Regions from separate parts of the Streptomyces sp. NPDC006602 genome, predicted to be linked through region 2. Evidence: predicted binding sites of a transcription regulator. Region 2 holds the regulator's gene; the other holds the start of a gene.
The links. The regulator HspR, encoded in region 2, represses chaperone genes until heat shock. The targets are predictions, from matches to a motif close to TTGAGNNNNNNNNNCTCAA.
Positions count from the first base shown of each region.

Region 1: a site for HspR is predicted at 1,638-1,656, ahead of lon (endopeptidase La). Genes of this name have one in related genera too.

Region 1 is NZ_JBIAHG010000003.1:165,120-169,634, reverse strand. It holds gene ACFYO2_RS09520 (spermidine synthase) at 1-470, opposite strand, end outside; gene ACFYO2_RS09515 (rhomboid-like protein) at 463-1,389, shown strand; gene lon (endopeptidase La) at 1,679-4,093, shown strand; gene ACFYO2_RS09505 (MarR family winged helix-turn-helix transcriptional regulator) at 4,377-4,515, shown strand, end outside.
Region 2 is NZ_JBIAHG010000005.1:33,188-37,702, forward strand. It holds gene ACFYO2_RS15260 (helix-turn-helix domain-containing protein) at 1-848, shown strand, start outside; gene ACFYO2_RS15265 (DUF397 domain-containing protein) at 859-1,041, shown strand; gene ACFYO2_RS15270 (sugar ABC transporter substrate-binding protein) at 1,084-2,190, opposite strand; gene ACFYO2_RS15275 (heat shock protein transcriptional repressor HspR) at 2,894-3,346, opposite strand; gene dnaJ (molecular chaperone DnaJ) at 3,352-4,515, opposite strand, start outside.

The DNA.
Region 1 (4,515 bases), on a different contig from region 2:
CCTTCCGTGACCGTCCAGTCGGGGCCGTTGTCGATGTCCAGGCACAGCACGTCGAACGTGTCGCATGTCTCATTGACGAATGCGACAAGATCCGTTTCCACAATGTCGGTGCGTGGGTCGGCGAGAGCCCGCGCCGACAGCGCGGAAAGCGGTCCGGCACGGTGCCAGTCGATGATGGCGCGTTCCCGCTCGACCACCGTGATCCGCCCCCAGCGGGGATCGGCCGCGGCGTGTGCGAGCGAGAAGCCGACACCGAGGCCGCCGATGAGGACGTGCGGTTGGGGGCGGTCGCCGAGTGCCGCGAGCGCCGCGTCCACGAGCCGGCGCTCCGAGCGGCCGTCGGAAGTGTCCATCAGGAAGCAGCCGTTGGCGATGATCTGCAGCAACTCGCCGTGCTGTCGCAGCACGACCTCGCCGTGCGGACCCTCGCGCCGGTCCAGGACCTGGGGAGTGTCGTACGAGGTGGGCATCAGCCCATGCTGTCAGGTGGGGGCGGATGAGCCGACCGGATTTCCACCGACCGAATGTCCAGCGAGCGAAATGCCACCGCCGGGCGAAATGCCTTCAGAGACGCTGAGCCCGTGGGCCGCACGGGAACACCGGGTCCTCCGTGTCGGGGACATCCGGACGGGCTGCCTTCTGCTCCCCACGCCCGCCGGGACACCGTTCACCTTCGGCTACGCCGTCATCCTCGCCGTGACCTCACTCGTCACCGAGTGCGCCGACCCCGTCCTCGTGCACGACCTCCACCAGGCATCCAGCACCGATGTGGCGCACCTCGTGCAGACGCCCGTACTGGTGCTCCTGGCCAGCGCGTTGTGGATCGCCGGCGGGATCCTCTCGCCGTACGCGATGGGTCTTCTGCTCGTGCTCACCGCGCTGGAGCGCCGGATAGGCGGGCTGCGCACGGCCGGTGTCTTCCTGCTCGGGCATGTCCTCGCCACGCTCGGGACCGAGGTCCCGGTGGGGCTCGCGGTACTGGTCGGTCATCTGCCCGACAGCTCGCTGCACCGCCTCGACTACGGCGTCAGCTTCGGCGTCGCCGCCGGGGTGGGCGCCCTGGCCGGACTCCTCACGCGGTGGCTGCGCTGGCCGCTGCTGGCCGTGTTCGGCGGGATGCTGGTGCAGGGCCTGCTCGCGTTCACCGATCCGCTGACCGACTGGGGCCACCTGATGGCGTTCGCGATCGGCATCGGCACCTGGCCGGTGGTGCGGGGCTGGTACCGGGCGCGGACCGCCTCCCGTGACCGGCGCTGCACGGTGGTGCGTTGGTCCAGGTGGGCGGGTGGCGGGTGTCCAGGAGGCCGTGGTTGTGCGTACCGGCCCCGACATGATCGAGGCGCGGGACGGAGCGCACAGCGGGGTGTTGGCGTGTGCGTGCAAAGGTGACGCCTTTTCCGCCGAGCCGGTCGAGGGTCTGGGGCGGCGCCCAGTTCGTCTCCTTCTCCCCTCACCGGTGCGGACGGGGGGGGAGAAGGAGACGGGCGCGCGACCGGCCGCCGGGGCGTACGTGTTCAGCCGGGAAGGTCGAGGACGGGTTGAGCGTTGTAGGACATGACAACCCTGGTCACGGGCCGGTCGGCGGGTGATCGCTCACAGCGAACGCGGGCCCGGGAACATTCCGGGGCTCACGTGCATTGAGTCGGCATAGCTCAACTTGACTGCCGAAGGGGAGATCATGGCTTCGACGTCCACACCGCTCACTCTGCCTGTGCTGCCGCTCGACGACGAGGTCGTGCTGCCCGGAATGGTGGTTCCGCTGGACCTCAACGACGCCGACGTGCGCGCCGCGGTGGAGGCCGCCCAGGCCGCCGCACGCTCGGAGCCCGGCAAGCCCAGGGTCCTGCTGGTGCCACGCATGGACGGGACATACGCGAGCACCGGTGTGCTCGGCACCGTGGAGCAGGTCGGCCGGCTGGCCGACGGCGACCCCGGTGCGCTGATCCGCGGCCGGGAGCGGGTGAAGATCGGTGCGGGGACCACGGGCCCGGGTGCCGCCCTCTGGGTCGAGGGCACCCGCGTCGACGAGAGTGTGCCCGAGCCGCTGCCCGGCCAGATCGCCGAACTCGTCAAGGAATACAAGGCCCTTGCCACCGCCTGGCTGCGCAAGCGCGGCGCCTGGCAGGTCGTGGACCGGGTGCAGGCCATCGACGATGTCTCCGCCCTTGCCGACAACTCCGGTTACTCGCCCTTCCTGAGCACCGATCAGAAGGTGGAGCTCCTGGAGACCGCCGACCCGGTCGCCCGCCTCAAGCTCGCCACCCAGCACCTGCGCGACCACCTCGCCGAGCAGGACGTCGCCGAGACCATCGCCAAGGACGTCCAGGAAGGCGTCGACAAGCAGCAGCGCGAGTTCCTGCTCCGCCGCCAGCTGGAAGCCGTCCGCAAGGAACTGCGCGAGCTCAACGGCGAGGCGGAGGGCGAGGAGTCCGACGACTACCGTGCCCGCGTCGAGGCCGCCGACCTGCCCGAGAAGGTCCGCGAGGCCGCCCTCAAGGAGGTCGACAAGCTGGAGCGGTCCAGCGACCAGTCGCCCGAGGGCTCGTGGATCCGGACCTGGCTCGACACCGTCCTCGAACTCCCGTGGAACGAGCGGACCGAGGACCAGTACGACATCCGGGGCGCCAAGACGATCCTGGACGCCGAGCACGCCGGCCTGGAGGACGTGAAGGAGCGGATCACCGAGTACCTGGCGGTGCGCAAGCGCCGTACCGACCGCGGGCTGGGTGTGATCGGCGGGCGCCGCGGTGGTGCCGTCCTCGCGCTGGTCGGCCCGCCCGGCGTCGGCAAGACCTCGCTCGGCGAGTCCGTCGCGCACGCGATGGGGCGGAAGTTCGTCCGGGTCGCTCTCGGTGGCGTCCGGGACGAGGCCGAGATCCGCGGTCACCGTCGTACGTACGTCGGTGCGCTGCCCGGCCGGATCGTCCGTGCCATCAAGGAGGCCGGGTCGATGAATCCGGTGGTGCTGCTCGACGAGATCGACAAGGTGGGGTCCGACTTCCGGGGCGACCCGGCGGCCGCCCTCCTGGAGGTCCTGGACCCGGCGCAGAACCACACCTTCCGGGACCACTACCTGGAGGTGGAGCTGGACCTGTCGGACGTCGTCTTCCTGGCCACGGCCAACGTGCTGGAGGCCATCCCGGAGGCGCTGCTCGACCGTATGGAGCTGGTCCGCCTCGACGGCTACACCGAGGACGAGAAGATCGTCATCGCGCGTGACCACCTGCTGCCGCGTCAGCTGGAGCGGGCGGGCCTGGAGAAGGCCGAGGTCACTCTCGAGGAGAGCGCGCTGCGCAAGCTCGCCGGCGAGTACACGCGCGAGGCGGGCGTCCGCAACCTGGAGCGGTCCATCGCACGGCTGCTGCGCAAGGTCGCGGCCCAGCAGGAACTGGGCGAGCGGAAGCTGCCGTTCACCGTCCGGGACGAGGATCTGCGCGACCTGATCGGCCGGCCGCACCACGTGCCCGAGTCCGCGCAGGACCCGGCCGAGCGGCGCACGGCGGTGCCGGGCGTGGCGACGGGTCTCGCGGTCACGGGAGCGGGCGGTGACGTCCTGTTCGTCGAGGCGTCGCTGGCCGACCCGGAGACGGGCGCGGCGGGCCTGACCCTGACCGGTCAGCTGGGCGACGTCATGAAGGAGTCGGCACAGATCGCGCTGAGCTTCCTCCGCTCGCACGGCGCCGAGCTCGAACTGCCGGTGGCCGATCTGAAGGACCGGGGCGTGCACATCCACTTCCCGGCGGGCGCGGTCCCGAAGGACGGCCCGAGTGCGGGCGTCACGATGACGACGGCGCTGGCGTCGCTGCTGTCCGGTCGTCTGGTCCGCACGGACGTGGCGATGACCGGCGAGGTCTCGCTGACGGGACGGGTCCTGCCCATCGGCGGCGTGAAGCAGAAGCTGCTGGCCGCGCATCGGGCAGGGGTGACGACCGTGATCATCCCGAAGCGCAACGAGCCCGACCTGGACGACGTCCCGGCCGAGGTCCTGGACAAGCTCGACGTCCACGCCGTCACGGACGTCCGCCAGGTTCTGGAGCTGGCGCTGTCTCCGGCGACGAACGGGGCCGCGCCGGAGGTTCCGGTGGCGGCGTGACGGAGCTCTAAGGGAAGGCCCGGGTTTTCGTGAGGGAGGCCCGGGCCTTCACGGTGTCTGCTTTCGGGGATCAGCCGCCGGTGCGGGCCTACCATCCGGTCGAGCACCCCGTTGAACCTGTCGTGGTCACCGATGCTCGGTCGGTCCACCAGCCGCCTGACGCCGCCGGGAGGAGGGCCCAGCGGCTGCCGTCGGTCCAGCCCTGCGAAATACTGGCGGAGCTGCGGCGATGCGGCGTTGGGCGGAAACTTTCCGTACCGGGAAAACCGAGGCAGGGGCTGACGTGCACGACAACGGAAACGGCGACGGACGCGGAGTCGAATCCGGCGTGTCCGCGAGCGGTGTGGATCAGCCCGCGTTCCTCGCCCTGGAGCGCGAACTGACCGTTCTCCTGCGACGCGCCCGTGCCAACCAGGGCGAGA
Region 2 (4,515 bases):
GGCGACTCGGCTACGAACTCAAACAACTGCGCGAACAAGCGGGATTCAGTGCGGGAGAGGTCGCCGAGCGGATCGGCATGGGACGGGCCCAGTTGAGCCAGATCGAGACGGCGAAGACCACGATCCTGACGGATCGGCTGCGCGAGCTGTGCCGCCTCTACGGTTGCAAAGATGAGACGTACGTCGAGGCTCTCGTCGCCATGTCCGAGGCGACCGGCAAGGGCTGGTGGACCGCCTACAAGAAGCCCATGGAACAGGGACCGCTGAACCTGGCGGAACTAGAGTCGGGCGCCGTCGCGCTGCGCATGCACCAATCGCTGCTCATCCCGGGCCTGTTCCAGACGGCCGACTACGCCCGAGCCCTCTTCGCCAGCCCTGACCTGGACTTCGCCAACGTCGAGGATGCTTTGCGGTTCCGCATGGAACGGCAGCAGGTCATGACGCGCGACAACCCGCCGTCCGTGCACGCCGTCATCCACGAGTCCGCATTGCACATGCGGTTCGGCGGTATCGAGGTACTGCGCGGTCAACTGCTTCACCTCATCGAACTGACCCGCCTCCCCAACGTGACCATTCAGATCTACCCGTTCACCTCTCAGCCGCACGCAGCCCTCACCGGCAACTTCGTCCACGTCATCCCTGGCGTTCCCGAACTCGGCACCGTGGTCCTCGAATACCCCTCCGGCTTCCAGTACTTGGGAAACCGCGACAGCCTGGCCCAGTACAGCGCACTGTTCGAGTACCTCACCGAGTACGCCCTCGCCCCCATCGACGTATCGTTGGCCCCGGAAACACACTCCGTGAAGGACTCGCTGGCCCTCATCCAGCACGTGCTCTACACCCTTTAAGGAGGCCCGGATGGCCGAACTCACCTGGCAGAAGTCGACGTACAGCGGCGGCCCGCAGGGCGAGTGTCTCTACGTCGCCACCGCCCCCGACGGAACGATCCGCCTCCGCGAGAGCGACACCCCGGACGTCATCCTGGCCACCGCCCCCGCCGGCCTCGCCGCCCTGATCCAGTACGTCACGGACGCCGACTGACAGGCCGGTCACGGGGCCGGCGTTGCGAGGGTGCGAGGGGGGCTACTTCAGCCCGATCTCCTCGCACGCCGCCTCGAAGTCGCTGGTGCAGATGTCGGACACCTTGTAGATGCCGTCCGCGACGACGGTGGACTTGATGTTGTCCTTGGTCAGGGCGACCACCGGCACCAGCTGGGCGGAGATGTCCTTGTCGGTGGGGCTGTCCACCTTGTCGGAGGCGAGGGCGTCGAACTCGATGTCCTTGCTCTGGATCTTCGCCACGGCCATCTCCGCGGCGGCCTCGGCCTCCTGCGGGTACGGCTTGTAGACGCTCATGTACTGCTCGCCCGCGAGGATCCGCTGCACGGCGGAGAGTTCCGCGTCCTGGCCGGTGATCGGGGGCAGTTTGGTGACGCCCGCGGCGTTCAGGGCCTTGATGATGCCGCCGGCCATGGCGTCGTTGGCGGAGTAGACGGCGGCGATGTTGCTCTTGCCGATCTTGTCGATCGCCTCGGCCATGTTGGACTCGGCGACGTCCGGGCTCCAGCCCTTGGTGTCGAAGGAATCGGCGATCGTCACCTTGCCCTCCAGCTCCGAGCGCGCACCCGCCTTGAACTGGCCGGCGTTCGGGTCCGTGGGCGAGCCGTTCATCATGACGATCTTGTCCGAGGTGTCGGCACCCTGACCCAGCGCCTCGATGATCGAGCGGCCCTGCACCTCGCCGACCAGCTCGTTGTCGAAGGAGACGTACGCGTCGATCGGGCCCTCGGCCAGGCGGTCATAGGCGATGACCGGGATGCCCGCGTCCTTGGCCTTCTTCACCACGTCGGCGATGGCGTGCGAGTCGACGGCGTCCAGCAGGATGACGTCGACCTGGTCGTCGATCATCCGCTGCATCTGGCCGGCCTGCTTGTCCGCGTCGGCCTCGCCGTTGGCGTACACGGTCTTGCCCTTGTTGTCGGTGAGGGAGGCGACCTTCGCCTTGATGATGGGGTAGTCGAACTCCTCGTACCGCGTGTTCGTCTTCTCCGGCATCAGCACGCCGACGGTGATGTCGTTCCCCTTGGTCGGGCTCGCCTCGCTGCTGGTCCCGGTCACCCCGAGCGCGCCGCAGGCGGCAAGCGAGAGGGTCATCGTGGACGCGGCCACGGATATGGCGATACGACGCATTGGGGTGCTCACTTCTTGGTGCTTTTCGGACGCGGGCGCAGCGCTGCTACCCATGTGTCTCAAAAGAGAACGCGTCAGCGTCGCCCAGCGTCAAGCGGAACCACTTAACGAGTGCGCAACGCCACGCTCCGCTTTGCATGTGAAGACATGACGGAAACGCCTCCAAACGCCCTTTGCGGACTCTCCATTCAATGCACCCCCTTGGGAAGGCAAAGATCCGTACAACCAAGTTCATTCCTCACGAGTCGTGATCACAGCGGCTGCCTCTGCCGCTGTGATCACGACCAGAGGACCGAATGAACTCAGCCAGACGTACGACGGCCGCCGCCGCGGCCGCCGTCGTGCTCGTCACCGCGGGCGGCCTGCTCACCGCCGTCTCCGCCCCCGCGTCCGCCGCGCCCGCCGGACTGAGTGCCGACTGCCTTTCGGAGGGGCTGCGGGTCAGCTGGGGCTCGGTCTCGGGGGCGGCGTCGTACCGGGTGAGGGATCCCCGTTGGTCACGGTGTGGCCCGAGTGGGCGACGAGGGCAACGTGATGGGGTGGAACGGCCTGGGCGAGAACACCCCGGAGACCGCGGGCGGTTACCGGATCTACCGCTGGAATCCGTGGCGGTCACCGTACCGGCGGAGTGACCTGAACAACGGGAAGGGGCCCGGGGGTCGAACCCCGGGCCCCTTTCACATGACCGTGCGCGTCAGCGCCCTCAGTCCGACGTCTGCCGGCCCTTCGGCCGCCACACCACCAGCGCACTTGTCTGCTGGACCTCCTGGTACGGAACCAGGTCCCGTCGGTACGACGCGTGTACCGCGGCCTCGCGCTGCTGCATCGCGGCCGCCGCGCCGTCCAGGGCCGCCTGCAGTTCCGCGACGCGGGACTGCAGGGCGGCGACCTGGTTCTCCAGCTCGATGATCCGCTTGATGCCGGCCAGGTTGATGCCCTCGTCCTGCGACAACTGCTGGACGGTGCGCAGCAGTTCGATGTCGCGGGCCGAGTAGCGGCGACCCCGGCCGGCGGTGCGGTCCGGGGAGACCAGGCCGAGGCGGTCGTACTGGCGCAGGGTCTGCGGGTGCAGGCCGGAGAGCTGGGCCGCCACCGAGATGACGTAGACCGGGGTTTCCTCGGTCAGTTCATACGGGTTGCGTCGACGACCGTCCATCTCGATCATGCTCCCTTCGCGGCCTGGAACAGCTCCGCCCGCGGGTCCTCGTCCGCGGTCGCCTCGCGATACGCCTGTAGCGCCTCACGAGCATTCCCCGTCAGGTCCTTCGGAACACTCACCTCCACGGTGACCAACAGGTCGCCGCGGGTGCCGTCCTTGCGGACCGCGCCCTTGCCGCGGGCGCGCATGGTGCGGCCGTTGGGCGTGCCCGGGGGCAGCTTGAGCGTGACGGCAGGACCGCCCAGGGTCGGGACCCTGACCTCGCCACCCAGCGCCGCCTCCGCGAACGTCACCGGGACCGTCACCGTGAGGTTGTCTCCCTTGCGGCCGAAGACGGGGTGGGCGTCGACATGCACGGTGACGTACAGGTCGCCCGCCGGGCCGCCGCGCTCGCCCGGTGCGCCCTTGCCGCGCAGCCGGATCCGCTGCCCGTCGGTGACGCCCGCCGGGATGCGGACCTGCATGGTGCGGGACGACTTGGCCCGGCCGCTGCCCTTGCAGTCGAGGCAGGGGTGCTCGGCGATCAGGCCGCGCCCCTTGCAGTCCGGGCACGGGTCGGTGAGGGAGAAGCCCCCGCCGGTGCCCCGGGCGACCTGCCCGGTGCCGACACAGGTCGGGCACACGCGCGGTGTGCCGTTCTTGTCGCCGGTGCCCGAACAGGCCTTGCAGGGCTGCTGCGAGGACATCCGCAGCGGGACCGTCGCACCCTCGATCGCCTCGGTGAAGCTGAGGGTGACCTCGGACTCGATGTCCTGGCCGCGCCGGGGCTGCGTGCGCGTGCCCGTGCCGGCGCCGCCGCGGTTGAACAGGCCCCCGAAGACGTCACCGAGTCCGCCGCCGAAGCCGCCGGCGCCTCCGCCTCCTCCTGCGCCGCCGCCCTGGGCGCCGCCTCCGAAGAGGTCACCCAGGTCGAAGTTGAAGGAGCCGCCGCCCGCGCCCGGCCCCGGACGGAACCCGCCGTTGCCGAAGAGGGCGCGGGCCTCGTCGTACTCCTTGCGCTTCTTGGGGTCGCCGAGGATGTCGTTCGCCTCGGAGATCTCCTTGAAGCGCTCCTCGGCTCTGGCGTTGCCCTTGTTGGCGTCCGGGTGGAACTCGCGGGCGAGCTTCCGGTACGCCTTCTTGATCTCGGCCTCGGTGGCGTCCTTGGGGACGCCGAGGACCTTGTA